One region of the Arthrobacter oryzae genome, then DNA from elsewhere that is predicted to be linked to it. Evidence: predicted binding sites of a transcription regulator. Region 1 holds the regulator's gene; each other region holds the start of a gene.

Evidence for each region. Region 1 encodes Rex, which represses fermentation and respiration genes when NADH is low (regulators of the CRP and FNR family bind a similar motif). Its sites were predicted from a motif close to CTTGTGAANNNNTTCACAAG; they were not measured.
Region 2: the regulator Rex is predicted to act here: its motif matches at 4,308-4,327, upstream of araB (ribulokinase).
Region 3: the regulator Rex is predicted to act here: its motif matches at 7,271-7,290, upstream of Q8Z05_RS20355 (glyceraldehyde-3-phosphate dehydrogenase).

What each region holds. Positions count from the first base shown of each region.
Region 1 is NZ_CP132204.1:730,375-740,465, reverse strand. Features, by position in the region: gene Q8Z05_RS03480 (acetylxylan esterase) at 1-405, shown strand, start outside; gene Q8Z05_RS03475 (3-deoxy-7-phosphoheptulonate synthase) at 716-1,834, shown strand; gene Q8Z05_RS03470 (helix-turn-helix domain-containing protein) at 2,003-2,215, shown strand; gene Q8Z05_RS03465 (30S ribosomal protein bS22) at 2,411-2,509, shown strand; gene Q8Z05_RS03460 (HAD family hydrolase) at 2,614-3,432, opposite strand; gene Q8Z05_RS03455 (glutaredoxin family protein) at 3,526-3,780, shown strand; gene Q8Z05_RS03450 (redox-sensing transcriptional repressor Rex) at 3,859-4,554, shown strand; gene Q8Z05_RS03445 (hypothetical protein) at 4,621-5,388, opposite strand; gene Q8Z05_RS03440 (hypothetical protein) at 5,664-6,524, opposite strand; gene Q8Z05_RS03435 (YceI family protein) at 6,814-7,362, opposite strand; gene Q8Z05_RS03430 (histidine phosphatase family protein) at 7,584-8,249, shown strand; gene Q8Z05_RS03425 (TlpA family protein disulfide reductase) at 8,297-8,902, shown strand; gene Q8Z05_RS03420 (cytochrome c biogenesis CcdA family protein) at 8,919-9,674, shown strand; gene resB (cytochrome c biogenesis protein ResB) at 9,674-10,091, shown strand, end outside.
Region 2 is NZ_CP132204.1:1,969,991-1,980,081, forward strand. Features, by position in the region: gene Q8Z05_RS09130 (LacI family DNA-binding transcriptional regulator) at 1-20, shown strand, start outside; gene mmsB (multiple monosaccharide ABC transporter permease) at 61-1,353, opposite strand; gene mmsA (multiple monosaccharide ABC transporter ATP-binding protein) at 1,360-2,889, opposite strand; gene chvE (multiple monosaccharide ABC transporter substrate-binding protein) at 2,989-4,113, opposite strand; gene araB (ribulokinase) at 4,463-6,172, shown strand; gene Q8Z05_RS09155 (L-ribulose-5-phosphate 4-epimerase) at 6,169-6,849, shown strand; gene araA (L-arabinose isomerase) at 6,884-8,419, shown strand; gene Q8Z05_RS09165 (S1C family serine protease) at 8,441-9,538, opposite strand; gene arfA (arabinosylfuranosidase ArfA) at 9,666-10,091, shown strand, end outside.
Region 3 is NZ_CP132204.1:4,417,117-4,427,207, reverse strand. Features, by position in the region: gene gndA (NADP-dependent phosphogluconate dehydrogenase) at 1-25, shown strand, start outside; gene Q8Z05_RS20400 (oxidoreductase) at 147-980, shown strand; gene epsC (serine O-acetyltransferase EpsC) at 977-1,561, opposite strand; gene cysK (cysteine synthase A) at 1,603-2,538, opposite strand; gene msrA (peptide-methionine (S)-S-oxide reductase MsrA) at 2,616-3,140, opposite strand; gene Q8Z05_RS20380 (Nif3-like dinuclear metal center hexameric protein) at 3,241-4,149, shown strand; gene Q8Z05_RS20375 (zinc ribbon domain-containing protein) at 4,272-5,009, shown strand; gene Q8Z05_RS20370 (YaaA family protein) at 5,072-5,836, opposite strand; gene Q8Z05_RS20365 (slipin family protein) at 5,903-6,715, opposite strand; RNA gene rnpB (RNase P RNA component class A) at 6,837-7,228, shown strand; gene Q8Z05_RS20355 (glyceraldehyde-3-phosphate dehydrogenase) at 7,545-8,987, shown strand; gene Q8Z05_RS20350 (hypothetical protein) at 9,064-9,273, shown strand; gene Q8Z05_RS20345 (HNH endonuclease family protein) at 9,366-10,091, shown strand, end outside.

The DNA of each region.
Region 1 (10,091 bases):
GCGGCCGGAAGGCTCGACGGCGTGATCGCCGCACTGCCGGATGTTCCGTTCCTGCAGGACTTCCCCCGCGCCATCGACATCACACCGCGCGGGCCCTATCCGGAGATCGCCGCATTCCTGGCCCGCCACCGGGACCGTTATGAGGCAGTCCTTGCCGTGCTGAACTATTTCGACGGCGTCAACCTTGGCCGGGCAGCAACCGCGCCGGCGCTGTTCTCGGCCGCACAGGCGGACGACATCTGCCCGCCGTCCACCGTTTTTGCCAGCTTCAACGCCTACGGAACGGGCGCTGGAAACGAGGCGCCGGCCAAGGAGATCGAGGTGTACCGCTTCAACAACCATGAGGGCGGACAGGAGCACCAGTGGAACCGGCAGCTGCGGTACCTGCGCAAGCTGCTGGGCTGAGGGGACCGGGTTCCACCAGTCGCAGACCAGCGCGAACGGACACTTGAGGCCCCGCCGAAAGGGGCCCCACATGTCCGTTCGCGCGGGTTCGATTTGCGGACCCGGCGTCCCCGCGGTTATGGTCTTGGCTATGACTAACCGTTGGTATGCGTATTTTTCGTTGGCTCTGGAGGGGCCCGCGTCTAACTGACACGCATCCAACTTACCTTCAGAGCCAACAGGGCAGAGATCATTCTCTGCCCTTCGCCATTTCTCCGGCGGGTTCTGATCTGGGCCCGCTCCGCACCTCTTCCGGAACAGGACCCGCACCATGAGCACCGCAGCAGCCACCGAAACACAGCATTCCACGTCCAACCTGCGCGTCAGTGAATTCAAGCCGCTGCCGTCGCCCCAGGACATGATCGCGGAACTGCCGCTTGACTCCCGGGTGGCAGACGTCGTCGAACGCGGCCGGGACGAAGTCCGGGCCATCATGGACGGCGTGGACGACCGCCTGCTGGTCATCGTGGGCCCCTGCTCGATCCACGACCCCAAGGCAGGCCTGGAATACGCCCGCAGGCTGGTCAGCCAGGCGGAGAAGCACCGGGAAGACCTCCTGGTGGTCATGCGGACCTACTTCGAGAAGCCCCGCACCACGGTGGGCTGGAAGGGCCTCATCAACGATCCCCGGCTGGACGGCAGCCACGACATCGCCACCGGGCTGCGGGCGGCCCGCCAGTTCCTGAAGCAGGTCACCTCCCTGGGCCTTCCCACGGCCACGGAGTTCCTGGAGCCCATCAGCCCCCAGTACATGGCTGACCTCGTCTCCTGGGGAGCCATCGGTGCCCGCACCACCGAAAGCCAGATCCACCGCCAGTTGGCGTCCGGGCTGTCCATGCCCATCGGATTCAAGAACGGAACCGACGGCGACCTCCAGGTCGCCGTGGACGCCTGCAGCGCTGCCGCGGCGCCCCAGGCGTTCCTCGGGATCGACGGTGACGGCCGGGCGGCGCTCGTGGCCACGGCGGGCAACCCGGACACCCACGTGATCCTCCGCGGCGGCCGCAAGGGCCCCAACTACTCCGCGGCGGACGTCGAGGCGGCATCGGCAAAACTGGCCGCCAAGCAGCTCAACCCCAGGCTCATCGTGGACGCCAGCCACGCCAACAGCGGCAAGAGCCACCACCGCCAGGCCGAGGTTGCCCTGGAAATCGGCGCCCAGCTGGAAGACGGCGGAGCTGCAGCTTCGGTGATCGCCGGCGTCATGCTTGAGAGCTTCCTGGTGGGCGGGGCGCAGAACCTGGACGTGGCTGAGCACGCCTCCGGCACTGACGAGCTGGTCTACGGCCAGAGCGTAACGGACGCCTGCATGGAGTGGGACGTTACGGCTTCCGTGCTGGGCCAGCTGGCAGCATCCGCCCGCAAGCGCCGGAGCGCTCTGGCGGGCTGAATTCGCTGAGGGTTCATGGAAAATTGGTTACGCCGAATGACTTTCACTATGGCACCATCAGCCACTAGAGTAACTAACACAGGGTAGGTTGATGGCTCAGCATCGGCACACCGCAATGGGGTTTCAATGGGGTTGCCTTTATCAGCTGTCAACAAAGGAATAAGGGAAATGTCCGCAGAGTCGAACTTCTCGAACGCTCAGTTCCTGACTGTGGCCGAAGTGGCCGAGCGCATGCGTGTTTCCAAAATGACCGTGTATCGCCTTGTTCACTCCGGAGAGATGCCTGCCGTCCGTTTCGGCCGGTCCTTCCGGGTGCCGGAGTCCGCCGTCGAACAGTACGTCAAGGGTGCTGTTGTGGAAGGCCAGTCGGACACGGCGTAAGCTCCCTCGAACCCGCCGTATGGCCGCCCCAAGGTGCGCAGCCAGGCGGTCGGTCAGTGAGTCCGCCGGATAAGCGGTACCCTGTTAGGGAACGTTTTTCGTTATTGTAAGAATCTGTTTGTTGTTTAGTCTGTTGCCTAGTCCACGGACCTCTTCCATCAGACAGGTACTCCATCTAGTTTGTAAGGAACTTTCGTGGGTTCAGTTATTAAGAAGCGTCGCAAGCGTATGGCCAAGAAGAAGCACCGCAAGTTGCTTCGTAAGACCCGCCACCAGCGCCGTAACAAGAAGTAGAGATACTTCCTACAGCGTGAGATGCCCGTTGCCTTTGGCAGCGGGCATTTTTCTTTTGCGGGAAGCCGCCGGCAGCAGCGCCCGGCGCGCCACTCTGTAGTGAGTTAGACCGTGGGGCCGCGGAAGCGGGTGAAGCCCCTCCAGAGTCCGTAGACAGCCCCGCCAACCGTGGCGGCCTTGAGGCCAAGCGTGGCGGCACGTCGTCCGGAGCGGAAGTCGTAGACCGGCCAGTTGTTTTCGCGCGCATGGCGGCGGAGGCGGGCATCAGGGTTGATGGCCACGGGATGGCCCACCATGCTCAGCAGCGGAATGTCATTGTGGGAATCGCTGTAGGCCCAGCAGCGCTTGAGATCCAGGTCCTCCGCGTCCGCGATGCCCTGGACAGCCACCGCCTTGGCCTGGCCATGCAGGATGTCACCCACCAGCCGCCCGGTGTACGCGCCGTCCTTGATTTCGCCCACGGTTCCCAGTGCGCCGCTCAGGCCCAGCCGGGTGGAAATCACCGTGGCCACCTCGATGGGGGTCGCCGTCACCAGCCACACCATGCGGCCCACCCGGAGGTGCTGCTGGGCCAATGCCTTGGCGCCCGGCCAGATCCTGGACTCGATCATCTCATCGAAGACTTCTTCGCCGAGGGCTTTGATGTCTTCCACGGTGATGCCGGCCGCCAGCGTCAGGGCCGAATCGCGGACCGCGTGGACGTCGTCCATGTTCTCGCCGCGGAGGACGAACTTGAACTGCTTCCAGGCCATCCCGGCCGCCTGCGGCAGCGTGAAGGCGCCGCGCTGGTGCATTTTCCGGGCCACATGAAACAGGCTGGCGCCCTTCATGAGGGTGTTGTCGACGTCGAAGAAGGCGGCCTCGCCGTGCTGCAACGCACCGGCCGGCTGCCGGATCACGGCGACGTACTTCTCCTCGGGCATGACTCGAGTCTAGTCAATGGGCAATGTCCGTGTTGTCGCGGCGCGACTATCCTGCCGTCGCGGCGGGGCGGCAGCCCGGGCTACGGTTGATGCATGGCACATCCCGACGTCGTCCTCATCACCAAAACTGACTGCCACCTCTGCGACGCGGCGCGCGACGCCGTCGGACGGGTCACGGCCGCATTGGGACTCGAGTGGACGGAACAACTGGTGGACAACCTGCCGGAGCTCCGCGAGCGGTATGCCGAGGAGATTCCCGTGGTCCTGGTGGACGGGGTCCAGCGCGACTTCTGGAAGATTGACGAAACCCGCCTGGAACGGATCCTTCGACAGGCAGCGGCCAAGTAGGCTTGGCTACTCCTGCTTTGTTGGCATTACGGACGGGGCTCTAGAGTGGACTCACAACGCGACGCAATGGAGCAGATAGTGACTTCGCTGGATTCATCCCCCGAGGCCGTCCATGGGGAAAGCGGAACTGCGGCCAAGCAGATTCCGCCCGCGGCCGTGGCCCGGCTGACCATCTATTTGCGTGCCCTCACCACAATGCTGGCGGAAGGCGTAGAGCGCGTCTCCTCTGAATCCCTTGCGGAAGCCTCCGGCGTGAGTTCGTCCACCCTCCGCAAGGACCTCTCCCACGTCGGGTCGTACGGCACCCGCGGCGTCGGCTACGAAGTGCAGTACCTGAGCCGCCATATCTCAGCCGCGCTTGGGCTCACCAGGGACTGGAAAGTGGCCATCGTGGGCGCCGGCAACCTCGGCAAGGCCTTGGCACGGTACGGCGGATTTGAGTCGCGGGGATTCGACGTCGTGGCCATTTTCGACGCCGACCAGATGGTGGTGGGCAATGAGGTTGGCTGGCTGCGCGTCAGCGACGTCGCAGACCTGGAACCGGTGCTCCAGCGGACCGGCGCCAACATGGTGGTGCTGGCACTGCCTGCCGCCGTGGCCCAGGGTGTGTGCGACCGCGTCATCGCCGCCGGTGTGCGGAGCATCCTCAGTTTCGCCCCGGTAATGCTGCAGGTGCCGGCGGGCGTCAACCTGCGAAAGGTGGACATGGCCACCGAGCTGCAGATCCTGGCCTACCACGCCCAGCGGACGCAGATTCCGGAGGACGGCGAGTAAGCCCGCCGCTCCCGTGCTGCCGGCGGTCGCTGTGCGGCCGTGCGGCCGTAGGCGGCCGCACTGTTGTTAGCGGCCGTAGGGGTAGCCGGGCTGACCGTAAGGCCCAGCGAACGGGTGGTACTTCCGGAAATACGGCGCTGAGCCGGGGAGGTACAGGAGCACCATCGCGGCAACCCCGGCAAGGATGGACGGCGTTCCCGGTCCGTTCTCGAAGATTCCCAGCAGGGAAAAGGCGGCCAAGATAGTGCCGAGAATGCGGGCCCAGTTCCGGCCCTTCCGGATTTTGAAGGCCACGAGCGCATAAAGCAGGACGCCGACAGCGGCAATCAGCGCCACCATTCCCACGATGATGCCCTTGAGGGCTTCGAAATCGACTTCGGCGCCGCTGGTTGCCAGCCTCGCTTCCATCTGTCTGCGCAGGGCAGGGTCATCGAGGGAACCCATGGAGAAGAAGATCGAACCCACCCAGAAGAGGCAGGCGAGGACCAACAGCCAGAATGAGGCGTTCACCAGCGGGGGAGTGGCACGGCCTGAGTTCCCCTGCTGCGGCAGTTCAGAGGGGTAAGCGAGGTACTGCTGTTGCCCGAACTGCTGCGGCTGTGCAAACTGCTGCTGTGCATCCTGCGGCTGCCCGTACTGGGGTGCCTGCCCGGATTGAGGCGGCTGCCCGTACTGCGGCTGCCCGTACTGGGGTGCCTGGGCGTATTGCGGCTGCCCGTACTGGGGTGCCTGGGCGTATTGCGGCGCCTGCGCGTACTGCGGCGGCTGCTGGCCGTATTGACCGCCGGCTGCGGAATCGTTGGAGGGCGACGGCGGGATGGACGGAATGCTCATTATTGATCCTTTGCAACTCGATTACTCAGTAATCTCAACCGGGATCAGCCACATCATCCTGCCCCCCAGTGTGATTTTGCTAACACGGTACCGCGCGCAGGGGCGTTCTGGGCATAGTTTGCAGCTCAATTTCGGCTCAAGAGATTGCCGGGCAACCGCAAAGGGCGCGGACTCCGGCGGCCGGCGACTGAATTCGCCTGGTCGAGCCAAAATCCACGCCCTCCGGGTGCGGAACTGAGATGCTTCGGTTTGGTGCTTTTGCCTACAGGTCGGGACTAGCGGCCGTAGGGGTTGCCCGGCTGGGAGTAGGGGCCCCCGAAAGGCTGCTGCTTCTGGAAGTAAGGTGCGGACGCCGGGAGGTACAGCATCACGATCGCCACGATGCCCAGCAGGCCCGAGAGGGTTCCGAGGCTGAGCGGGAACAGGCTGAAGATTGACAGGGCGGCCAGGACGGTGCCCAGGATGCGGGCCCAGTTCTTGCCCTTGCGCACGTTGAACGCCACCAACGCGTACAGGCCGGCACCGACGAGGCCGACCACCACCATCATGCCGATGATCAGGCCCTTGATCGACTCGAAGTCGACGTCCGCGCCGCTTGTCCGCATCTGCTCCTCGAACGTGCTGCGCATGGCCGGATCATCGAGCGCGGGAATGGCGATCAGAAGGGAGACCAGCCATAGGGCGCCCGCTGCAACGATCATCCAGAACGCGTTGTTGACCATTTTTGGAACCCCGCCGGCTGCTACACCCTGCGGCTGCTCGGACGGGTACTGGGCGTAGGGGGACTGGCCGTACTGCTGCGGCGCCTGCCCGTATGGCTGCTGCCCGTACTGGGGAGCAGGGGGCTGCTGCCCGTACTGCTGCTGCCCGTACTGGGGGGCGTTCTGTCCGTATTGCGGAGCGGCCGGGGGCTGCTGCCCGTACTGGGGGGCGTTCTGTCCGTATTGCGGAGCGGCCGGGGGCTGCTGCCCGTGCTGCTGCTGGCCGTATTGCGGTGCGTTCTGTCCGTATTGCGGAGCCGCGGGGGACTGCTGCCCGTACTGGGGGGCGTTCTGTCCCTGCTGCGGAGCGTCGGGGCCGGGCTTGCCGTTTTCAGGTTCGTTCTGGCTGGGCGGGTTGGCTGGCGGGGTGCTCATAGTTGGTCCTTTGCGGGTCGACTACTGACTAATCAGGTACCGGGATCAGTAAACGGTTCCCTGCCCCCAGCATGGTTTGGTTCCACCGTACCGCGCTCCGGCCGCCCGGTGGATCATTCCGAAGAGGTATTCTGGCCGGTCGGGTCTGGCGGCTTCGTTGCACGAGGAACCGGTGCCGAACCATCCGGATTAAACACAGCGCCCCGCTCCGTCGCGGGGACGGAGCGGGGCGCTGGGGTGGTGCAGTACTCCCGGTACTGCTACTGCCGGTAACTACAAGGCAGGGTAATTACGCGGCGGGTGCGATGAAGGCGAGCTCGAGGTTGATGCCAACCTTGTCGCTGACCAGCACGCCGCCGGCTTCGAGGACGGCGTTCCAGGTCAGGCCGAAGTCCTTGCGGCTGATGGTGGTTTCAGCGGTGAGGCCTGCGCGGGTGTTGCCGAACGGATCCACAGCCACACCGTGGAGCTCGGTTTCGAGAGCCACCGGGCGGGTGACACCCTTGATGGTCAGGTCGCCCTGGAGCTCGTAGGCGTCGCCCTTGGGAACGATCGCGTTGGAGACGAAGGAGATCTCCGGGAACTTCTCCACATCGAAGAAATCTTCGCCGCGGACGTGGCCGTCGCGGTTGACGTCGCCGGAGTCGAAGCTGGCGGTCTGGATGGTGGCGTTGACCTTGGAGTCGGCAACGTTCTCGGAGAGGTCCAGCGTTGCTGCGGCGTCAGTGAACTTGCCGCGGACCTTGCTGATGCCGGCGTGGCGGACAGTGAAGCCGATTTCGCTGTGCGAGTTGTCGAGGGTCCAGGTGCCGGTGGTGACGTTAGCGGGCAGTGCCATGGTGGTGCTCCTTGTGTTCTGTGGTGGAAAGTCTCTTGCGGAAGGACATCTGATCGCCAGCAAAAACTTCCTTGGTTGAAGTCTCAACTAACTGCTTCACCCAGTATAAACATGCATTTGCATCTTTTATTCCAATCCCGGGGAACATTTTTCAAAACTTCTGAGTTCTACTTCCTGTAGAAGATTTCAGATCGTCCGACATCTTTGAGAAACTGGTAAACATGCCCCAAGCCACTGTTCATCTTCTTCGCCATGGCGAGGTCCACAATCCGGACGGCGTCCTGTACGGACGGCTGCCGGAATTCCACCTCTCCGATCTCGGGCAGCAGATGGCCAAGACCCTCGCGGTGCACTTCAGTGACCGCGCAGCCGGCGGGGCCAACATCGTGCACCTGGTGGCGTCACCGCTCACCCGCGCGCAGGAAACAGCCCTCCCCATATCGGAAGCGCTGAACCTTGAGATCCACACCGAGGCGCGCATTATCGAAGCTGAGAACCACTTTGAAGGCCTCAAGGTCAACAAGGCCGAGCTCCGCAAGCCAAAGCACTGGCTGTACCTGCGCAACCCCTTCGTGCCGTCCTGGGGTGAGCCGTACAAGAACCAGGCCGCCCGCGTCATCGCGGCGGTGCAGGACGCGCGCCGTCGTGCCATTGAGCTGGGCGGGGAGGGCGCCGAGGCCATCCTGGTCAGCCACCAGCTCCCCATCTGGTCTACCCGCCTGAGCGCCGAGGGCAAGCCCCTCTGGCATGATCCGCGCAAGCGCGAATGCACGCTCACGTCCATCACGTCGCTGGTGTTCGACGACGACGGCACGCTCCTGCGCGTTGAGTACAGCGAGCCTGCTGCCGCACTTCTGCCCGGCGCCTCGAACACTCCGGGGGCCTGAGCGTGGCCGGATTCAAGTTCACCAAGGCAGTTGGCGCACGCCATGAAATGACGAACGCGGCGTCGCGCCGCAGCGTTTTGGCAGCGGGGGGCCTCGGCCTGGCCGCCCTTACCCTGGGGCTTTCCGCGTGCGCCCAGGAGGACGCCCTGGCCAAGCAGGCCAAGGCCGGAGACAACAAGAACTACGTGGCCGGGGACGGCTCGGTGACCGAGTTTGCCGCCGCAGACCGCAAATCCGCCGTCAGCATCAAGGGCACGCTGTTCAACGGCACCACCGTGGAGCCCGCTGACTTCGTCGGCAAAGTCACGGTCCTCAACTTCTGGTTCGCCGCCTGCGCACCGTGCCGCGTCGAAGCGCCCTCGCTCGAAGCCCTCCACCAGGAGTTCAAGGAGCAGGGCGTGCAGTTCTACGGCGTGAACCTCCGCGATGAAAAGGCCGCCGCCGAGGCGTTCGACAAGACCTTCAACCTGACCTACCCCAGCTTCCATGACAAGGACGGCGGCGTGCTTCTGGCCGTCTCCGGGCTGGTTCCCCCGGGTGCTGTGCCCACCACGCTGGTGCTGGACAAGCAGGGCCGGGTTGCCTCCCGTGTCCTGGGTGAAATCCAAAAGGGCACGCTCAAAGCCCTCATAGCCGCCGCCGTGGCAGAGTAACGGCGGCGCCCCCACCGTGAACAGCCCCTTCGCCGAAGCCATCCTGAGCGGTTCCCTGCTGCTCGCCATCCCCGTGGCGTTGCTCGCCGGACTCGTGTCTTTCCTCTCGCCGTGCGTCCTGCCGCTGGTGCCCGGATACCTGGGCTATGTCACCGGACTGACCGGCGTGGACCTGGAGAAGCAGAAACGCGGCCGGATGCTTGCCGGAATCGGCCTGTTCGTGCTCGGCTTCTCGGTGATCTTCGTCCTGCTGGGCGGCGCGTTCGGCCAGTTGGGATCCATGATCAGCGGCGGCCAGAACGCCTGGATCACCCAGGTGCTGGGCATCCTGGTGATCATCATGGGCGTGGTGTTCATGGGCGGATTCGGCTGGCTGCAGCGGGACGCCAAGATCCACGCCAAACCGCCGGCCGGGCTGTGGGGTGCACCGTTGCTGGGCATCACCTTCGGACTGGGGTGGGCGCCGTGCATCGGCCCCACCTACTCCGCCGTCCAACTGCTGAGCATGTCCGGAGGGTCCTCGGCTGCCAAGGGCGCGTTCCTGGCCTTTGTCTACAGCCTGGGACTGGGTATCCCGTTCCTGCTGATTGCGCTGGCCGTCCGCCGCGGTGTCGGCGTGATGTCCTTCTTCCGCAAGCACCGCCTCGCCATCCAGCGGATCGGCGGCGGAATCCTGGTGGTCCTGGGCCTCCTGATGGCCAGCGGTGTATGGGGCGCCTGGGTGTCCGGGCTGCAGTACTGGTTCCAAACCGATGTGAAATTGCCGATCTGATGAGCGAGCGAGTGAACGACAAGAACAAGCCAGCACCCGTGGACGAATCAGCGGAGAACCAAGCAGAGACCACTGCCGGAAAATCAGGCGCGGACAATAACGCGGCCACTCCCGTGGCCAAAGCCAAGGCGGAAGCTGCGCTGCCGGCGCTGGGGCTCAAAGGCATGCTGCGGTGGGCCTGGACCCAGCTGACCAGCATGCGCACCGCGCTGTTCCTGCTGCTCCTGCTCGCTGTTGCCGCCGTGCCCGGATCGCTGTTCCCGCAGCGCCCCGCGAACCCGTCGATCGTCACCCAGTACATCGCGGACAACCCGGACTACGGCAAGATCCTGGACTCCCTCCAGCTCTACGACGTGTACTCCTCGGCGTGGTTCTCGGCCATCTACATCCTGCTGTTCATTTCACTGATCGGCTGCG
Region 2 (10,091 bases), 1.2 Mb from region 1:
CTGACGCCATCGTCCCCTAACAGGGGACGGGGCGGGTACTGGAACGACGACGGCGCGCGGCTACCGTGCGGAGCTTGCCGGCGCCGCCTCCGGCTGAACCGGGGCCTTGGCAGGCTCTGCCGCCGCCGGCGGAGTTCCCTTCCATTTGAACCGCTTGCCGATGGCTGAACCAGACCCGCTGGCGCTGCGGTTCTTGTTGAAGATGTCGAAGCCGACGGCAAGCAGCAGCACCAGGCCCTTGATCAGCTGCTGGTAGTCCGTGCCGAGTCCGAGGATGGACATGCCGTTGTTGAGGACGCCCATGATGAGCCCGCCGATCATGGCCCCGGCCACGGTCCCGATACCGCCCTGTACCGCTGCGCCGCCGATGAAGGCTGCGGCGATGGAGTCGAGTTCGAAGCCGGTTCCACCAGCCGGCTGCGCTGAGTTCAGGCGCGCAGTGAACACCAGGCCGGCCAACGCAGCGAGGACACCCATGTTCACGAACAGCCGGAACGTCACGGCCTTGGTCTTGATGCCTGACAGTTCCGCCGCGTGCAGGTTTCCGCCGATGGCGTAGGTGTGCCGGCCGAAGATGCTGTTGTTCATGAGGGCTGAGTAGACAATCACCAGGACGGCCAGCACGATCAGGACGATCGGGGTTCCCCGGTAGCTCGCCAGCAGGAAAGTAATGGCCAGCATCAGCACTGCGATGAAAGCGGTCTTCGTGGCAAACCAGGCCATCGGTTCGTTTTCCAGGTCGAACTTGCGGCGGACCCGGCGTTCCTTGAGGGCCTGGAAGAGGATGGCGGCCGTTCCGCCGACGCCGAGGATAACCGTCAGCCATTCCAGCACGGAGGTTCCGCCCGAAATGTCCGGCAGGAAACCGCCGCCGAGGGCGCGCATTTCGTTGGGGAACGGCGTGATCTGCTGGTTCTTGAGGGTGATGAGTGTCAGGCCGCGGAAGATCAGCATGCCGGCGAGGGTCACGATGAACGCCGGGATGCCGACGTAGGCGATCCAATACCCCTGCCAGGCGCCAACCAGGGCACCGACGAGGAGGCACGCCGGGATGGCGATCCACCACGCCCAGCCCCAGTGGACAATCATGACGCCGGACACGGCGCCGATGAAGCCGGCGATTGAGCCGACGGACAGGTCAATGTGGCCGGCGATGATGACCATCACCATGCCGATGGCCAGAATCAGGATGTAGCTGTTCTGGACCACCAGGTTGGTGACGTTCTGCGGCTGCAGGAGGATGCCGTCGGTGAGGACCTGGAACAGGATGACGATCAGGATCAGGGCGACGAAGATGCCGACCTGGCGGAGGCGGCTTGCCAGGAAGCCGAGGGATTCTCGTAGGGCAGACATGGGTCGTTATTCCTTCTCTAGGGTCATGTAGTGCATCAGGGTTTCCTGGGATGCCTCGGCGATGGGCAGCTCACCGGTGATGTGCCCGGCTGACAGTGTGTAGATCCGGTCGCAGATGCCCAGGAGCTCAGGCAGTTCGGAGGAGATCACGATGACGGCCTTTCCCTCGGCTGCCAGCGCAGCGATGATCGTGTAGATCTCAAACTTGGCACCGACGTCGATGCCCCTGGTCGGTTCGTCGAGAATCAGGACGTCGGGGTCGGAGAACATCCATTTGCTCAGGACCACCTTCTGCTGGTTGCCGCCGGAGAGCTTTCCGGTGATGGCGGCGACGGAGGGAGCCTTGATGTTCATGCTCTTCCGGTAGCGGTTGGCCACCTTCGTTTCCTCGTTGCCGTCCACCCAGCCGCGTTTAGCGAGCTTGCCGAGGGCCGCCATGGAGATGTTGCGCTTGATGTCCTCGATCAGGTTCAGGCCGTAGTGCTTGCGGTCCTCGGTGGCGTAGGCAATGCCGTGGCGGATGGCGTCGGGGACGGTGGAGGTGTCGATTTCCTCGCCGTACTTGAACACTTTGCCCGAGACTGCGCGGCCGTAGGTCCTGCCGAACACGCTCATGGCCAGTTCTGTGCGTCCGGCGCCCATGAGCCCGGCAAGTCCCACCACCTCGCCCTTCCGGACGTTCAGGCTGGCGTTGCGGACCACCATGCGGGAGTGGTCCTGCGGGTGCCGCACGGACCAGTCCTCAATGCGGAGGACCTCCTCGCCAATGACGGGAGAGCGGTCCGGGTAGAGGCTTTCGAGGTCCCGGCCCACCATGCCGCGGATGATCCGTTCCTGGGTGATCTGGCCCTCGTTCAGCCGCAGGGTCTCGATCGATTTGCCGTCCCGGATGATGGTCACGGCGTCGGCCACCTTGCGGATTTCGTTGAGCTTGTGGCTGATGATGATGCTGGTGACGCCCTGGTTTTTCAGGTGCAGGATGAGGTCCAGCAGGTGGTCGGAGTCTTCATCGTTGAGGGCCGCCGTCGGCTCGTCAAGGATGAGCAGTTTGACCTCCTTCGACAGCGCCTTGGCGATCTCCACCAGCTGTTGTTTTCCGACGCTGATGTGCTGGATCGGCGTCACCGGGTTCTCACTAAGGCCCACCCTGGCGAGCAGCTTGGCTGCCTCCAGGTTGGTTTTGCGCCAGTCCACCCAGCCGCGCGTGGCCAGTTCGTTCCCCAGGAAGATGTTCTCCGCGATGGACAGGTAGGGGCTGAGGGCCAGTTCCTGGTGGATGATGACGATGCCGCGCTTCTCGCTGTCGCTGATGGTCGCGAAGTCGCAGGGTTCGTTCTCGAAGAGGATGTCGCCGTCGAACGTGTTGTGCGGGTACACGCCGGACAGCACTTTCATCAGGGTCGATTTGCCGGCGCCGTTTTCGCCGCAGATGGCATGGACTTCGCCGCGGTTGACGTCAAGGGTGACGTCCTGGAGGGCTTTGACGCCGGGGAAGGTCTTGGTGATTCCCCGCATTTGGAGGATGGGTGCGTTCATGGTCATTTCCCGCTGACTGGTTGGAGCCGGGCGCCTGCGTGTGCAGGGCCCCTGGAAGGTGCGGCCGGGCGGCAGGCCCGGCCGCACCCCTCACGGTGCTTATTTGACGTCGGCGTCGGTGTAGTAGCCGGAGTCGATCAGCTCCTGCTTGTAGTTGTCTTTCGTGATGATGACGGACTCCAGGAGGTAGGCCGGAACCACCTTCACCTTGTTGTCGTAGGTCTTGGTGTCGTTCGTTTCCGGCTCCTGGCCCTTGAGGACAGCGTCGACCATCTTCACGGCCTGCGCGCCGAGCTTGCGGGTGTCCTTGAAGATGGTGGAGTACTGCTCGCCGGCAATGATGGACTTCACCGAACCCTTTTCAGCGTCCTGTCCGGTAACGATCGGCAGGCTGCCCTTGGAGTACCCGCCGGTGCTGGTCAGTGCGGAGATGATGCCGATGGAGAGGCCGTCGTACGGTGACAGGACGCCGTCGAGCTTGGTGCCGGAGCTGTAAGCGGCGGTGAGGATGTCTTCCATCCGCTTCTGGGCAACCGGTGCCTGCCAGCGAAGGATTGCCGCCTGCTCGAACTTGGTCTGACCGCTGGGCACCTTCAGGGTGCCGGCATCCAAAAACGGCTTCAGGGTGTCCATTGCCCCGGTCCAGAAGAAGTTGGCGTTGTTGTCGTCGGGGCTTCCCGCGAACAGTTCGACATTGAACGGGCCCTTGCCGTCCACCTTCTTGCCGGCTGCGTCGAGCAGGCCCAGCCCGGTCAGCAGCGAGGTGGCCTGCTGGACGCCCACGGTGTAGTTGTCGAACGTCGTGTAGTAGTCCACATTCGGGGTTCCATTGATGAGGCGGTCGTAGGCGATGACCTTGACGTTCTGCTCCTTGGCTTTTGCCAGGACGTCCGTGAGCGTGGTGCCGTCAATGGCGGCGATGATCAGGGCCTTGGCGCCCTTGGTCAGCATGTTTTCAATCTGGGACACCTGGGTGGGGATGTCATCATTGGCGAACTGCAGGTCGGTCTTGTACCCGAGATCCTTCAGGGACTTCTCCACGTTCCCGCCGTCGGCAATCCACCGTTCGGACGTCTGCGTGGGCATGGAGATTCCCACCAATGAGCCCGCTGCATCCGCACTGCCGGTGGCAGTCGCGCTGCCCGGCCGGGAGCCGCAGCCGGTGGCCCCGACGGTCAGGGCAAGGGCGACTGCAACGACGCCCAGGAGTTTCTTGATTCTCACGGTTTCTCCTTCCACGGCGCGGATGCGCCGCGAACTGGTTTCTGAAGCGGAAAGCGAAATGCTCCTCGCCATAATGTCAGCCACCTCAGTCCCCTCGCCCAACCGCAGGGCGCAGGCCGACTTCATTGTGACCAATGTTCACGCCAAACAGCTCTGTTAGCGCTAACAACTTACCTAAGGTTAGGCCCCAATTTCCTGTGAAGCAAATCACAATCTGATTACCGCGGCGAGGGCGCGATGGGCGTCCACCATTTCCCCCGCAGTCGCGGAGGCACGCTTGACGCCGCACTTGTTAGCGCTCACAATTGATTCAGCCCGCGCAGTTGCGGGCTGGTTACTGGAGGACTTCATGGACGTCACAGCAGACGGCAAAGAAAACTACGTTATTGGCGTGGACTACGGCACGCTGTCCGGGCGGGCCGTGGTGGTCCGCGTCCGGGACGGCAAGGAGCTGGGCAGCGGCGTGTTCGAATACCCGCACGCAGTGGTCACTGAATCCCTTCCGGCGGGACTGGCGGGCGACGGCGCCGCGCGGCTTCCCGGGGAATGGGCGCTGCAGGTGCCCAACGACTACCGCGATGTGCTGCGTTACGCTGTTCCGGCCGCGATTGCGGAAGCGGGGATCGACCCCGCAGCCGTGGTGGGCATCGCCACCGACTTCACGGCCTGCACCATGGTCCCGGTCAAGGCCGACGGCACACCCTTGAATGAGGTTCCCGGTTTCGCCAACCGCCCGCACGCCTACGTGAAGCTGTGGCGCCACCATGCCGCCCAGCCGCAGGCGGACCGTATCAACGAGCTGGCCGCGGAGCGCGGCGAAAGCTGGTTGCCGCGGTACGGCGGGCTGATCTCCTCTGAATGGGAGTTCGCCAAGGGACTCCAACTGCTGGAGGAAGACCCGGATGCCTACGCCGTTATGGACCACTGGGTGGAAGCGGCCGACTGGATCGTCTGGCAGCTGTGCGGCAACTACGTCCGCAACGCCTGCACTGCCGGGTACAAAGGCATCTGCCAGGACGGAAAGTACCCGTCCGAGGACTTCCTGGCCGCCCTGAACCCGGAGTTCAAGAATTTTGTCAGCGCCAAGCTGGCGCACACTATCGGACGACTCGGCGATGCGGCCGGCTACCTGACGGCCGAGGCGGCAGCCTGGACGGGCCTGCCGGAAGGCATTGCCGTCGCAGTGGGCAACGTTGACGCCCATGTCACCGCACCGGCCGCGAAGGCCGTGGAGCCCGGGCAGCTGGTGGCCATCATGGGCACCTCCACCTGCCACGTCATGAACGGCGCCGAGCTGCGTGAAGTCCCGGGCATGTGCGGCGTGGTGGACGGGGGAATCGTTGACGGGCTGTGGGGATATGAGGCCGGCCAGAGCGGGGTGGGTGACATCTTCGGCTGGTACACCACGTACGGGGTCCCGCCCGAATACCACAAGGCAGCAGCGGCGGCGGGCCTGGGCATCCATGAATACCTCACCGAACTGGCATCGAAGCAGGCCATTGGCGAGCACGGGCTCATCGCACTGGACTGGCACTCAGGCAACCGCTCGGTGCTGGTGGACCACGAGCTGTCGGGCGTGGTGGTGGGGCAGACCCTGGCCACCAGGCCCGAAGACACCTACCGTGCACTGTTGGAAGCCACGGCCTTCGGCACGCGCACCATCGTGGACGCCTTCCGCGACTCGGGGGTTCCGGTCAAGGAGTTCATCGTGGCCGGCGGCCTGCTGAAGAACAAGCTGCTCATGCAGATCTACGCGGATGTCACCGGGCTGCAGTTGTCCACCATCGGCTCCGCCCAGGGACCGGCGCTTGGCTCCGCCATCCATGCCGCCGTCGCCGCAGGAGCGTACTCGGATATCCGGGCCGCTGCCGCTGCCATGGGGTCAGAGCCCGGCGGCGTTTATATTCCCATTCCGGAAAACGTTGCCGCCTACGAGGATCTCTTCAAGGAATACCGAACGCTGCACGATTACTTTGGCCGTGGCACCAACAGCGTGATGCACCGGCTCAAGGCCATCCAGCGCGCGGCCAGGCCGTCGTTGGCGGAGGTGTCCGCATGAGCAACCTTCTGGAACGCATCGCCCGGGTCCGCCGTGAGGTCTGTGAACTGCACGCGGAACTCACCCGGTATGAACTGGTGGTGTGGACTGCCGGCAACGTGTCCGCCCGTGTTCCCGGCCACGACCTGATGGTCATCAAACCGTCCGGAATCTCCTATGCGGACCTCACGCCTGAGAGCATGGTTGTCACCGACCTCCATGGCAGCCCCGCCGACGGGGAGTGGGGCAATCCGCCGTTCTCGCCGTCGTCGGACACTGCCGCGCACGCATACGTCTACAGGCATATGCCGGAAGTGGGCGGGGTGGTGCACACCCATTCCACCTACGCCACGGCGTGGGCGGCCCGCGGTGAGGCGATCCCGTGCGTGCTGACCATGATGAGCGACGAATTCGGCGGCAGCATTCCCGTCGGCCCGTTCGCACTGATCGGCGACGACTCGATCGGCCAGGGCATCGTGGAAACGCTCCGGAATTCCACCTCACCGGCGGTCCTCATGCAGAACCACGGTCCGTTCACCATCGGCAAGGACGCCCGCTCGGCCGTGAAGGCCGCCGTCATGTGCGAGGAAGTGGCGCGGACCGTGCATATCTCCCGCCAGCTCGGCGAGCCGCTGCCCATCGACCAGGCCAGCATCGAATCCCTTTACGCCCGCTACCAGAACGTCTACGGCCAGTAACGCGGCAACCCGTACCTTCTTCAGGAGAACCCTTATGAGCAACAGCAGCAACACGTCCGCCAACAGAACCTCGCTCGGCCACTATGAGGTCTGGTTCCTCACCGGCAGCCAGCACCTGTACGGCGAGGACGTCCTCAAACAGGTCGCAGCGCAGTCGCAGGAGATTGCCGCCGCACTGAACGGATCCACCGACGTCCCGGTCAAGGTGGTCTGGAAGCCGGTCCTTACCGATTCGGACGCCATCCGCCGCACCGCGCTGGAAGCCAACGCCGACGACTCCGTGATCGGTGTGACGGCCTGGATGCACACCTTCAGCCCGGCCAAGATGTGGATCCAGGGCCTGGACCTGCTCCGGAAACCGCTGCTGCACCTGCACACCCAGGCCAATGTGGAGCTGCCGTGGGCAGACATCGACTTCGACTTCATGAACCTCAACCAGGCCGCGCACGGCGACCGGGAATTCGGCTACATCCAGTCCCGCCTGGGCATTCCCCGCAAAACCGTGGTGGGCCACGTGTCCAACCCGGAGGTTTCCCGGCAGGTGGGCTCGTGGCAGCGCGCGTCGGCCGGCTGGGCCGCCGTCCGGACGCTCAAGCTGACCCGCTTCGGCGACAACATGCGCAACGTGGCCGTCACCGAAGGTGACAAGACCGAGGCCGAGCTGCGCTTCGGCGTCTCGGTGAACACCTGGTCCGTGAACGAGCTCGCCGACGCCGTGCACGGCGCCGCGGAGTCCGACGTCGACGCCCTCGTGGCGGAGTACGAGCGCCTTTACGACGTGGTGCCGGAGCTGAAGGCGGAGGGAGCGCGGCACGAATCGCTGCGCTACAGCGCCAGGATCGAATTGGGCCTGCGCAGCTTCCTTGAGGCCAACGGCTCGGCCGCGTTCACCACCTCGTTCGAGGACCTGGGCGGGCTGCGGCAGCTGCCCGGCATGGCGGTGCAGCGGCTGATGGCAGACGGCTACGGCTTCGGTGCCGAAGGTGACTGGAAGACAGCCATCCTGGTCCGCGCCGCGAAGGTGATGGGCGCCGGCCTGCCCGGCGGTGCCTCGCTGATGGAGGATTACACCTACCACCTCGCTCCGGGACAGGAGAAAATCCTGGGCGCGCACATGCTGGAGGTCTGCCCGTCGCTGACGGCCACGAAGCCGCGCGTGGAGATCCACCCGCTGGGCATCGGCGGCAAGGAGGACCCGGTCCGGATGGTGTTCGACACCGACGCCGGCCCCGGCGTCGTGGTGGCGCTCTCCGACATGCGCGACCGCTTCCGGCTCGTGGCGAACGCCGTGGAGGTGGTGGACCTGGACGAGCCGCTGCCCAACCTGCCGGTGGCCCGGGCCCTGTGGTCTCCCAAGCCGGACTTCGCCACCTCCGCCGCGGCCTGGCTGACCGCCGGCGCAGCGCACCACACGGTGCTGTCCACTGCCGTGGGCATGGACGTGTTCGAGGACTTCGCCGAGATTGCGCAGACCGAACTCCTCACCATCGACGAAGGCACCACCATCAAACAGTTCAAGAAGGAACTGAACTGGAACGCCGCCTACTACAAGCTGGCCGGCGGGCTGTAGGGGCTGCCGCTCGCTGCCCGCTCAGCCCTCCGCGGCGGGGCGGGCAGCCAGCGTGACTTTGGCTTCCTTCGATTCCGTTCCCCTGCGGTAGCCGACGTTCACCGCCTGGTCCGGACTCTTGCCGCGGAGCTCCGCCAGCAGGTCCTCGGGCGAGGCGATCTCCTTGCCGTCCAGCGCGGTCAGCACGTCCCCGGGCCGGATGCCGGCGCGGTCGGCGGGCCCGCCGTCGACCACCGACAGCACCAGGGCGCCGCGGGTGTCCTGGAGTCCGAGCTGTTCGGCGATCTGCGAGGTGATCTCACCCGGACGCAGGCCGATGAAGGCATGGTCCGCTGTGCCGTCCTCGCGCAGCTGTTCGGCCACCCGGACTGCTGTTGCGGCGGGGATGGCGAAGCCCAGCGCCACGGCGCCGGACTGCGGCGGGATGTACGCCTCGCTGATGCCGATCACCTCACCCCGGGAATTGACGACGGCGCCGCCTGAGTTCCCTGGGCTGATGGCGGCATCGGTCTGGATCAGGTCCACCAGGGACTGGCTGCTGGCTGCCGAGCCCGGAATCTCCCGGTGCAGCCCGGAGATGATGCCCGCGGTTGCGGTGTTTTCGAAACCCAGGGGCGAGCCGATCACGACCGCCAGTTCTCCCACCCGGGGAAGGTCGGACTGGAACTTCGCGGCGGGAAGCCCGGTGCGCCTGGTCTCCACGAGGGCCAGGTCCGAAATGGGGTCCGTTGCCCTGACGGTGCCGGCGACGCGCTGGCCGTCGGCAAACGCGACCTCCACGTCGGTGCTGCCCCGCACCACATGCTCATTGGTGAGGATCAGTCCCTCTGCGGCGAAGACCACTCCGCTGCCCACGCCGCCGTCGGTCAGGATGGTGACAACGGACGGCTGGACGTTCTCCACGATGGACGGAATGTCCGCGGACAACTGTGGTGTGCCGGGTTGAGTGCCCGGCTGGGCGGTCAGCTGCGCGGGCTGCGCCGGGGTGCTGGCCTCGGAAGTGGGGCGCGGTCCCGGCGGCGGACTCGATGTGCAGCCTGACAGGGCCAGACCGAGAACCGCTGCCAGTGCGAGGGCCTGTTGCGCCGCACCGCGCGTTCCCACCTTCCGGTTTTTCATCAGGCTGCCTTTCGTTGATCGGTCGACAGGGCCGGCGTGTCCGCGGCCGTCCCTTGACGGCAGCGGCTTCACCCTCAACAATAGATTTCTATAACGTTGTAAAGAACGAGAAAACGAGGATGTTTACGTGGGAACCACCGAACCTGCCGCAGGCAAAATAACTGCCAAAATCACTTTGGACCCCGCCTTCGCCGTGGGCCCCGTCCGCCGCCGCACCTTCGGCGCGTTCGTGGAGCACCTTGGCCGCTGCGTCTACACCGGCATCTTCGAGCCGGGCCATCCCAAGGCTGACGAGGACGGCTTCCGGACCGACGTCCTGGAACTCACCCGCGAACTCGGCGTGTCCACGGTGCGCTATCCGGGCGGCAACTTCGTCTCCGGCTACCGCTGGGAGGACGGCGTTGGCCCGGTGGAGCAGCGGCCCGCGCGCCTGGACCTCGCCTGGCATTCCACGGACCCGAACCATGTGGGCGTGGACGAGTTCGCCAAGTGGTCCGTCAAGGCCGGCGTCGAACCCATGATGGCCGTGAACCTGGGCACCCGCGGGACCCAG
Region 3 (10,091 bases), 960 kb from region 1:
AATCGAGGCAGTGGACACCCACTAGCTTCAACGCAACACCGGCGGTGACACCGCCGGTGACGTCAAATGGCCGGCGCTTCCCGGATACTCTGGGAGGCGCCGGCCATTGTCGTTAAGCCGGCCACTGTCCCTAAGGAGTGCAACCCATGTCCCAGCCAGTCGCCCTTGTCACGGGTGCGTCCACCGGTATCGGGTTCGAGGCCGCCAGGAAGCTCAGCCAGCACGGCTTCACCGTGTACGCGGGCGCCAGGCGGGTCGAAAAGATGGAGCCGCTGAAAGAGTCCGGCGTAAAGGTGCTGGCGCTGGATGTCACGGACGAGGCGTCCATGGCGGCAGCCATTGGCGGAATCCTGGAGGCACACGGCCGGATCGACGTGCTTGTGAACAACGCCGGCTACGGCTCCTACGGTTCCCTGGAAGAAGTGGAACTGGCTGAAGGCCGGCGGCAGTTCGACGTCAACGTCTTCGGCCTGGCGCGCATGACCCAGCTGGTGCTGCCTGCCATGCGGGCAGCGGCACAGGGGAGGATCATCAACGTGTCCTCCATCGGCGGGAAGATGTACGAGCCCCTCGGCGCCTGGTACCACGCCACGAAATTCGCCGTTGAGGGCCTGAGTGACTCCCTGCGCCTGGAACTCAAGCCTCACGGCATCAGGGTGTCCATCATCGAACCCGCGGGCACACAGACGGAGTGGGGCGGCATCTCCGGCGAAAGCCTGCTGGAAACATCCGGGCACGGCCCGTACCGGGACCAGGCGAAAATAGTCGCCGCAGCGCTGGCCTCCACGGCGGGCTCCGGCATGTCAACCCACCCGGACGTCATTGCCGATGCCATAGTCCACGCCGCGACGGCCGCGCGTCCGAAGACGCGCTATCCCGTCGGTAAGGGTGCGCGCACCATCCTGACCCTGCGAAGGATCCTGCCGGACAGCGTGTTCGACGTGGTGCTCTGGGCGATCTACAAGCGGTTTTCGGGCTAGATCCGGTACTCGATGTAGTACTCGGCCGGGTCCACGGCAGGTTTGGTCTCGCGCTGGGCATCGCGGTGGCGCCATGTTGCCGGAACACCGGTGATGATCGACTCCGGCGGGGCGTCCTTGACCACCACGGCGTTGGCACCAACGGCACTGTCCCGTCCGATGGTGATGGGGCCCAGGATCTTGGCGCCCGCGCCGATGGTCACACGGTCCCCGATAGTGGGATGCCGCTTGACCTTCGCCAGCGAGCGTCCGCCCAGGGTCACGCCGTGATAGATCATGACGTCCTCGCCGATATCCGCCGTCTCGCCAATGACCACACCCATGCCGTGGTCGATGAAGAACCGCCGGCCGATGGTGGCTCCCGGGTGGATTTCGATCCCGGTCAGGAAACGCGCCAGCTGCGAAATGAGGCGGGCCGGAAAGCGAAGCGACGGATTCTGCCAAAGCTTGTGCGTCAGGCGGTGCGCCCAGATGGCATGGAGGCCGGAGTAGGCAAAAAAGTTCTCAAAAGAACCTCGAGCCGCCGGGTCATGCGACCGGGCGGCGTCGAGGTCTTCCTTAAGTCTTGCGAAGAAGCTCACAAAGACCTTTCTACAGGAAACGGTGAATGGCGGGCTAAGACCTAGCCTCGGATGTCGTCATAGAGCACGGTTGAGATGTAACGCTCACCGAAGTCGCAGACAACCGCGACGATGAGCTTACCGGCGTTCTCCGGGCGCTTGGCGAGCTCGAGGGCTCCCCAGACGATGGCACCGGAGGAAATGCCGCCCAGGATGCCTTCCTTGACGCCGAGGTCGCGGGCAACGCGGACGGAATCCTCCAGCGTGGCGTCAAGGACCTCGTCATAGACGTTGGTGTCCAGGATTTCGGGGATGAAGTTGGCGCCGATGCCCTGGATCTTGTGCGGGCCGGGGGCGCCGCCGTTCAGGATGGCGGAGTCCTTCGGTTCGATGGCGACGATCTGGACGTCCGGCTTGCGTTCCTTCAGGACCTGGCCGACGCCGGTGACAGTGCCGCCGGTGCCGATGCCGGCGACGAAGATGTCCACCTTGCCGTCGGTGTCGGACCAGATTTCCTCGGCCGTGGTGGTGCGGTGGATCTCCGGGTTGGCCTCGTTGGCGAACTGCTGTGCCCAGATGGAGTTCTCCGTGTTGGCCACGATCTCCTGGGCCTTTTCCACGGCGCCGCGCATTCCTTCGGAACCCGGGGTCAGGACAATCTCGGCGCCGAAGGCGCGGAGCATCACGCGGCGTTCGGTTGACATGGTCTCGGGCATGGTCAGGATGACCTTGTAGCCGCGTGCGGCACCCACCATGGCCAGGGCGATGCCGGTGTTGCCGGAGGTTCCTTCGACGATGGTTCCGCCGGGCTTCAGGGCGCCGGACTTCTCCGCTGCGTCGACAATTGCCACGCCGATACGGTCCTTGACGCTGTTGGCCGGGTTGTAGAACTCGAGCTTGACCGCCACCTGGGCATCGAGGCCCTCCGTGAGCCGGTTGAGCCTGACCAGCGGAGTGCCGCCGACAAGCTGGGTGACGTCGTCGTAGATCCGTGCCATGTATTTGTGCCTATCTCTGAAGAGTTCTCTGAACAGCGAATACTGAGGTCAGCCTAACGAGGGCGGCCGGACCGCTGCTAAGCATTAAGCCATGCAGAGTAATATTTCCGTGCCTTCGCCAGCTTGGGGTTGATGATCACCTGGCAGTAGCCCTGCTCCGGATGCTTGGCGTAGTAGTCCTGGTGGAAATCCTCCGCCACGTGGAAGACGGGCAGCCTGCTGACCTCGGTGACGATCGGATGCGCCCACAGTTCCTGGTTCCGCTCGATCGCCTCCTCGAAGAGGATCTTTTCCTCCGTGGTCTCGTAGAACATGGACGAACGGTACTGGGTGCCGACGTCGTATCCCTGGCGGTTGAGCGTGGTGGGATCGTGGAGGGCGAAGAACATATCCAGGATGACCTCGGCCGGGATCACGTCCTCGTCGAAACTCACAGCCACCACTTCGGCATGGCCCGTGGTGCCCGAGCAGACCGAGTAATAGTCAGGATGGCGGTCGTGGCCGCCGGTGTAGCCCGAAATGACGGACGTGACACCTTTGGTTTTCTGGTAGACGGCGTCAAGGCACCAGAAGCAGCCTCCGCCAAGCACAAAAGTCTTCATGTCCTCTTCAATGGTTGAAGCGCGCTGATGATTCCCTCCACCACCTTACGAGACTGTTGCGCGTGCGGGCGACGGCGGCGGATAGGGTAAAAATGAGGGTATGGAACCTGTGAACACCGACGTTGCAGAAGATGCCCGTACCGGTGCTGAGTCCGCCGCCGCCGAACCCGCGGACGCCCCCACGCTCGGCGAAATCCTGCTGGCCGTGGAAGAGCTCTGGCCGGAGTCCCTCGCCGAGGAGTGGGACGAGGTGGGCCTGGTCGCGGGCCATCCGTCGGCCGAAGTCAGCAGGATCATGTTCGCGGTGGATCCCACCCTGGACGTCATCGAGGAAGCCATCGAGTGGGGCGCGGAACTGCTGATCACGCACCACCCGCTGCTGCTTAAGGGAGTCAACTCGGTCGCGGCCACTACGGCCAAGGGGAAGGCGGTCCATCGCCTGATCGAATCCGGGACCGGGCTCCTGACCGTCCACACCAACGGTGACTCCGCCGTCGGGGGCGTTTCCGATGTCCTGGCGGACGCCCTGGGCCTCCACGACGTTGTGCCCCTGACCCCTGCCCTGAACGGCCTGCCCGAAGAAGGCATCGGCAGGGTGGGCGACCTTGAGGACGTCATGACGCTGGGGGACTTCGCAGCCCGCGTGTTCGGCATCCTGCCGGCCGTGGCCGGCGGCGTGCGGGTCTCGGGGGACAAGGACGGCCTGGTGCGGCGCGTTGCAGTATGCGGCGGCGCGGGGGACTCCCTGTTCAACGAGGTCCGCGCGAGCAACGCCGACCTTTTCGTCACCGCAGACCTGCGCCACCACCCCGCGTCCGAGGCGCGCGAGAACGCCGTGAATGACCGGCCGTACCTGATCGACGTTTCCCACTTCGCCAGCGAGTGGCTGTGGCTGCCGGCGGCGGCCGAAGCATTGGGAAACGTCCTCAGCGACCAGGGGCACGACGTCGAGATCCGGGTGAGCACCACCAATAGCGATCCGTGGGACTTCATTCTGACTCCGGGCTAAGCCCGGCGTGCGCGGGGTCCCCGGGTGAGCGCAGCGAGGCAGGGGAGCACGCTAGGCGCTAGAGTCTAAACTGCGCCGGTCCGGTGCCCGGCCGCGGCCGGTAGGAACAAGCGGAGGTAATAGTGGCCAAGGCAGCACCGGCAGAACAGTTGAAATTGCTCGAACTGCAGGGACTCGACGCCAGGCTCAAATCGCTGTCCAACCGCCGCCGGAGCATTGAAGCCGATCCCCGGATCAGCGACCTCCAGGCCGCCCTGGCCGTGGCCAACGGCGAACTCGGCGCGGCGAAAATGGCGGTTCACGACGCCGAAGCCGAGCTCAAGCGCTCGGAAGCTGACGTGGAGCAGGTGGCCTCGCGGATCAAGCGCGATGAAGCGCGGCTGAACAGCGGCACCGGCCTGTCCAAGGACCTCGTCGCTCTCCAAAGCGACATCGCTTCGCTCACCAAACGGCTGTCCACCCTCGAGGACGTGGAGCTGGAGGTGATGGAACGGCTGGAAGGCCTCCGTGAGCGCCAGGCTGCCCAGCAGAAGATCGTGGACGACGTCCAGGGATCGTTTGGCGGGATCCGCGCCGAGCTGGACGCTGCACTGGCTGAAATTGCCGCGGAAGCCGCCGAAGTGGGTGCCAGGCGCTCGGAGTTCGCGGCTGGCCTCGATGCCGGTCTGCTGGCTGCCTACGAAAAGACCCTGGCCAAGCGCGGAGTCGGCGCAGCCCGGCTGTTCCACGGTAAGTCCGAGGGCTCAGGCATGCAGCTCAGCCCCGGCGACCTCGCCGACATCAAGGCAGCCGCCGAGGACGACATCGTTTACTGCCCGGACTCAGGCTGCATCCTGGTCCGCTCGGCAGAGTGGGCCTAGGCATACCCAAGTAGCTGGCAGTTAACGTCGTGAAAAGCGCGAATGACGACGTTAACTGCGAGTCAGTTGGGCAGGATGATGTTGAGGGCATGCGCTTTGCGCGGCGTGCCTTCGACCAGCTCGCCTTCCCACTTTTCGCGGGCCGCTTTCAGCAGCTGCGCCGGGGTACGGGGGGCGGCGCCACGTCGGGTCAGCAGGTGGCGGGCCAGTTCGCCGCGGGTGTGTTTGGCGAAATGGCTGACCACCTTGCGCACACCGTTCACTTCAGTGAAGACGTTGACGGTGACGGTCTGCGCCGGTGGCGGAGCCCAGGCGGCGGCATAGGTGCTGGAGCGGCAGTCCACTAAAAGTTCCTCTTTGGTTTCGCCCGCCAGTGCGGCCGAAATCTGTGGCTTCCAGAACGAGGCCAGCCGGCCGACGTCGGGCAGTGACGTTCCCATCGACAGCCGGTAAGCGGGCACCCGGTCGGCGAAGCGGATGGCGCCCCAGAGGGCGGAGACCACCAGTACTGATTCATCCGCCTTCCGGCGCTGCGCCGCCGTCAGCGATTGATAGCCGAGTGCGTCGTAGAGGACGCCGGAATAGACCTGGTGTGCCGGCGCCGCCGGTTCCGTGTGGAGCCGGGTGTTGCGTTCGACGTCGGCACTCAGGGATGCGCCGACGCCCAGCAGTGCGAGGGCGTCCCGGTGGGCGCTGACGCCTCCCAGCGCTTCCAGCACCTTCGCCCGGTAGGTGTTCAAGGTGGGAAAGCTCAGGGCGGTCCAGTCGACGGCTTCTCCCTGGGCAGCGGGGGTCTTGCCTTCGGACGGCGGCAGCAGAATCAGCACCGTACGATCTTACCGGCGCTGGAACGATGGAGTGATGTCGCGGTCCTGCCGGCGGCACCGCGGCTGTCAGGCCGCCTTGACCGGCGGTTTGGCTGCGGCGGTGGCCGCCTGGTTCTCGCGGGCGAGGAAGGCGGATAGTTCGCCGATGGTGCTCATCAGCGGCGCCGGGAAGACAACTGTGGAGTTCTTGTCCACGGCGATTTCCACCAGGGACTGCAAATTCCGCAGCTGCAGGGCCAGCGGGTGGGCCATCATGGTGTCCGACGCGTCGCCGAGGGCGGCTGCCGCGATGGCCTCACCTTCCGCTGCGATGATCTTCGCCCTCTTTTCCCGCTCGGCCTCAGCCTGGCGGGCCATGGCGCGCTTCATGCTTTCGGGGAGTTGGATGTCCTTCAGTTCAACCAAAGTCACTTCGACACCCCACTCGAGCGTCAGGGCATCCAGTATTTCCCGGATGTCGCTATTGATGCGCTCGGTTTCTGACAGCGTCTGGTCCAGGCTGTGCCTGCCAACGACCTTCCGCAGCGTGGTCTGGGCAATCTGGTCGATGGCGGCGGCCACATTCTCGATGGCCACGACGGATTTCACCGCATCGACCACACGGTAGTAGGCCACGGCTGAGATGTCGACGCTGACATTGTCCTGCGTGATAATGCCCTGTGACTGGATTGGCATGGTCACGATCCGCAGGCTGACCAGCGGAAGACGGTCAATGACGGGGATGATGAACCGAAGCCCCGGGAGCCTGATTCCAATGACCCTGCCCAGCCTGAAAAGCACACCCTGCTCATACTGCCGCACGATCCGGATGGACATCTTCAGCAACAGCAGCAGCAGCAGTGTGACGGCGATGGCGATGTACGTAATGGTGGGGTCCATTCGGATCCCCTCCTTTGTGCCGGGTTGATCTTGTTCAATTGTCCCACCGGCGGATCGAAAAGCCCCCTTGCAGCCGCTGCGGAACCGGGCAGCCGGCATAGCCCGTAGAATGAAACGCGGATGGGTTGACCAGGCGGCCGCGCGTCACGCAAGTGGCTCGAGGAACGTCCGGGCTCCGCAGGGCAGGGTGGTGGGTAACGCCCACTCGGGGTAACCCGCAGGCCAGTGCCACAGAAAATAGACCGCCTGCATCGCGCCGGTTTGAAAGCGGCACGAAGCAGGTAAGGGTGAAACGGCGGTGTAAGAGACCACCAGCTTCCCGGGTGACCGGGAAGGCTAGGTAAACCCCACCCGGAGCAAGGCCAGACAGGACACGTTCGAGGGCTGCCCGCCCGAGTGTCCGGGTAGGCCGCTGGAGGGCGTCGGCAACGGCGTTCGTAGATGGATGGCCGCTACTCCCGCTCCGGCAACGGTGCGGGAACACAGAACCCGGCGTATCGGTCAACCCATCCACCACCGTTTACGGCCTGCTCTTGGAGTCATGCCGTTCGGCGGCATGTGAGTGACTTCACGCTTTACGGGGCCGTGGGGGAGCCGGCGCCGCCCTAGAATGGATAGCGAACGTAGAAGTTCTGCCGCCTGGTCTGCGTTCGCAGCCGGCGGCTTTTCTTTGCGATTCTCCAAGGTGTCCGGGGTGGACCGAATCCCCGCCGATGCCTGTGCCCCGGAATACCTCCGGTGGCCGACATCTGCATACGAGGGCGTATGTGGTTGACCCAAGGAAGGTAGTTCTGTGAGCCAGACGTCAGATTCTTGTCTTGATACGTGGATGGGCCGTGAGGCGCTTGCCGAGGCCATGATCCCGGTCATCGGCCGGCTGTACCGCGAGAACAACGTGGTGACCAGCATCCACGGTCGCAGCCTGATCAACAAGTCCACCATGAACATCCTCAAGGCGCACCGGTTCGCCCGCCGCATGAGCAACACCGAGCTGCTGCTCGAAGAGACCGCACCCCTGCTGAACGCCCTGGCCGAGCTCGAGCTCGGTGCCGCGGCCATCGACGTGGCCCGCCTGACGGAGAAGTACAAGCTTGAAGGCAACGGTGCCAGCCTGGAAGAATTCCTCCGCGCCGAACTGGCCGAGATCGTGGGCAAGCGCGGTGCTGATGACCGCACCAGCACCGACGTCGTGCTGTACGGCTTTGGCCGCATCGGCCGCCTGCTGGCCCGTCTGCTGATCGAAAAGGCCGGCGGCGGCCACGGCCTGCGCCTGCGCGCCATCGTGGTGCGCCGCGGCTCGGACAAGGACCTTGCCAAGCGCGCCAGCCTCCTGCGCCGCGACTCCGTCCACGGCTCCTTTGAGGGCACCATCCGGGTGGACGAAGAAGCGAACACCATCACTGCCAACGGCGTGCAGGTCCAGGTCATCTACTCGGACAACCCCGCCACGATCGACTACACCGCGTTCGGTATCAACAACGCGCTTGTGGTGGACAACACGGGACGCTGGCGCGACGCTGAAGGCCTGTCGCAGCACCTGCAGAGCAAGGGCGTAGCCCGGGTTCTCCTGACCGCACCGGGCAAGGGCGCGCTGAAGAACATCGTGCACGGCATTAACCACGGCAGCATCGAGGATTCGGACCAGATTGTCTCGGCGGCGTCCTGCACCACCAACGCCATCACACCGGTCCTGAAGGCCATCAACGACAAGTTCGGCGTCATCCACGGCCACGTCGAAACGGTCCACTCCTTCACCAACGACCAGAACCTGATCGACAACTTCCACAAGGGTGACCGGCGCGGCCGCTCCGCAGCCCTGAACATGGTCATCACGGAAACCGGTGCGGCCACTGCTGTGGCGAAGGCGCTGCCCGAACTTCAGGGCAAGCTTTCCGGCAGCTCCATCCGCGTCCCCACCCCCGACGTCTCCCTGGCCATCCTGAACCTGAGCCTGGAAAACGGCACCACCAAGGATGAGGTGAACGATTACCTGCGCCAGATGTCCCTGCATTCGGACCTGCGCAAGCAGATTGACTACATCGATTCCCCCGAGGTTGTGTCCACGGACTTCGTCGGTTCACGGCGTGCGGGCATCGTGGACGGCCTCGCCACCATCTCCAACGACAAGAACGTCATCCTCTACGTCTGGTACGACAACGAGTTCGGCTACAGCTGCCAGGTAGTCCGCGTGATGGAGGAAATGGCCGGGGTCAACCCGCCGTCGTTCCCGGTCAAGGAACCGGCTGCGGCGCTGGCGGCAATCGCGGTCTAGGAACCAGGCAGCAATGCCCTGAGGTTTCCCGGCCGGCGCTCTGGCATCGGCCGGGAAACGGTCCCAAAATGGAGTCATGGAACAGGAATCGACTCTCGAACATGAAACCACACTGGAACACGCCCTCGATATAGCGCGGAAAAACCACAAGGAAGCCACCCGCCTCCTTGAACAGGCTCGGGTGGCGCATGCCGCGGGAGAGATTCCCGAGGGCAGGGTAAGGCAGCTCCAGGAGCTGCTGGACCTTGCTGCCGAAGACCTCAAGCGTGTGATGAAGGAGCAATAACTCCTCCTCCACACTGGGGATATCGGCCACGTTGTCAGTGGCCTGACCTAGGCTCGTCCGGTGCATAGGAATACTCTCCGGACAGATCAATCATGACCATCAGCTGGACGGCCTACCGCCGTGCCCGCCGCCGCTCCCGCCAGGCCTGGGCCGTGCTGATTCTTTTCGCCGCGGGACTGCTTGCCGCCGTCTGCTGGTTTTTCTCGGCAGGCCAGTTTGCCGCAGCGGAGCCTGCGGTCAGCGGACCCAGCGAAGCTCCCGTGCTGGACGCTGCATGGATGAAAGCAGTCCCCCCGGTGCGGCCGGTACCGGACGGCAGTGCGGCGGACGCGCTCGAAACCCTCGCCGTCAAAGGGCGGGCGTCCAACGACAACTACGACCGCACGGCATTCGGACAGGCATGGCTGGATGTGGACCGCAACGGCTGCGACACCCGCAACGACATCCTGCGGCGCGACCTGGACGCCGCGCAGTTCACCGAGGGTTCCCGGTGCCGGATAGCGCGCGGCGAGTTCCACGAGCCGTACACCGGAGCGGTGGTGACCTTCACCAGGGGAGCGGAAAGCAGCAAGGCGGTCCAGATCGACCATGTCGTGGCCCTGGGCGACGCCTGGCAAAAGGGTGCCCGGCAGTTGACGCCACAGCAGCGCCAGAGCTTTGCCAACGATCCCCTTAACCTCATCGCGGCGGACGGGCGGGCCAACCAGGAAAAAAGCGCGTCGGACGCGGCCGGCTGGCTGCCGAAAAACAAAGCTTTCAGGTGCCACTACGTAGCCCGCCAGATCTCCGTCAAAGCCGCCTACACCCTGTGGGTAACC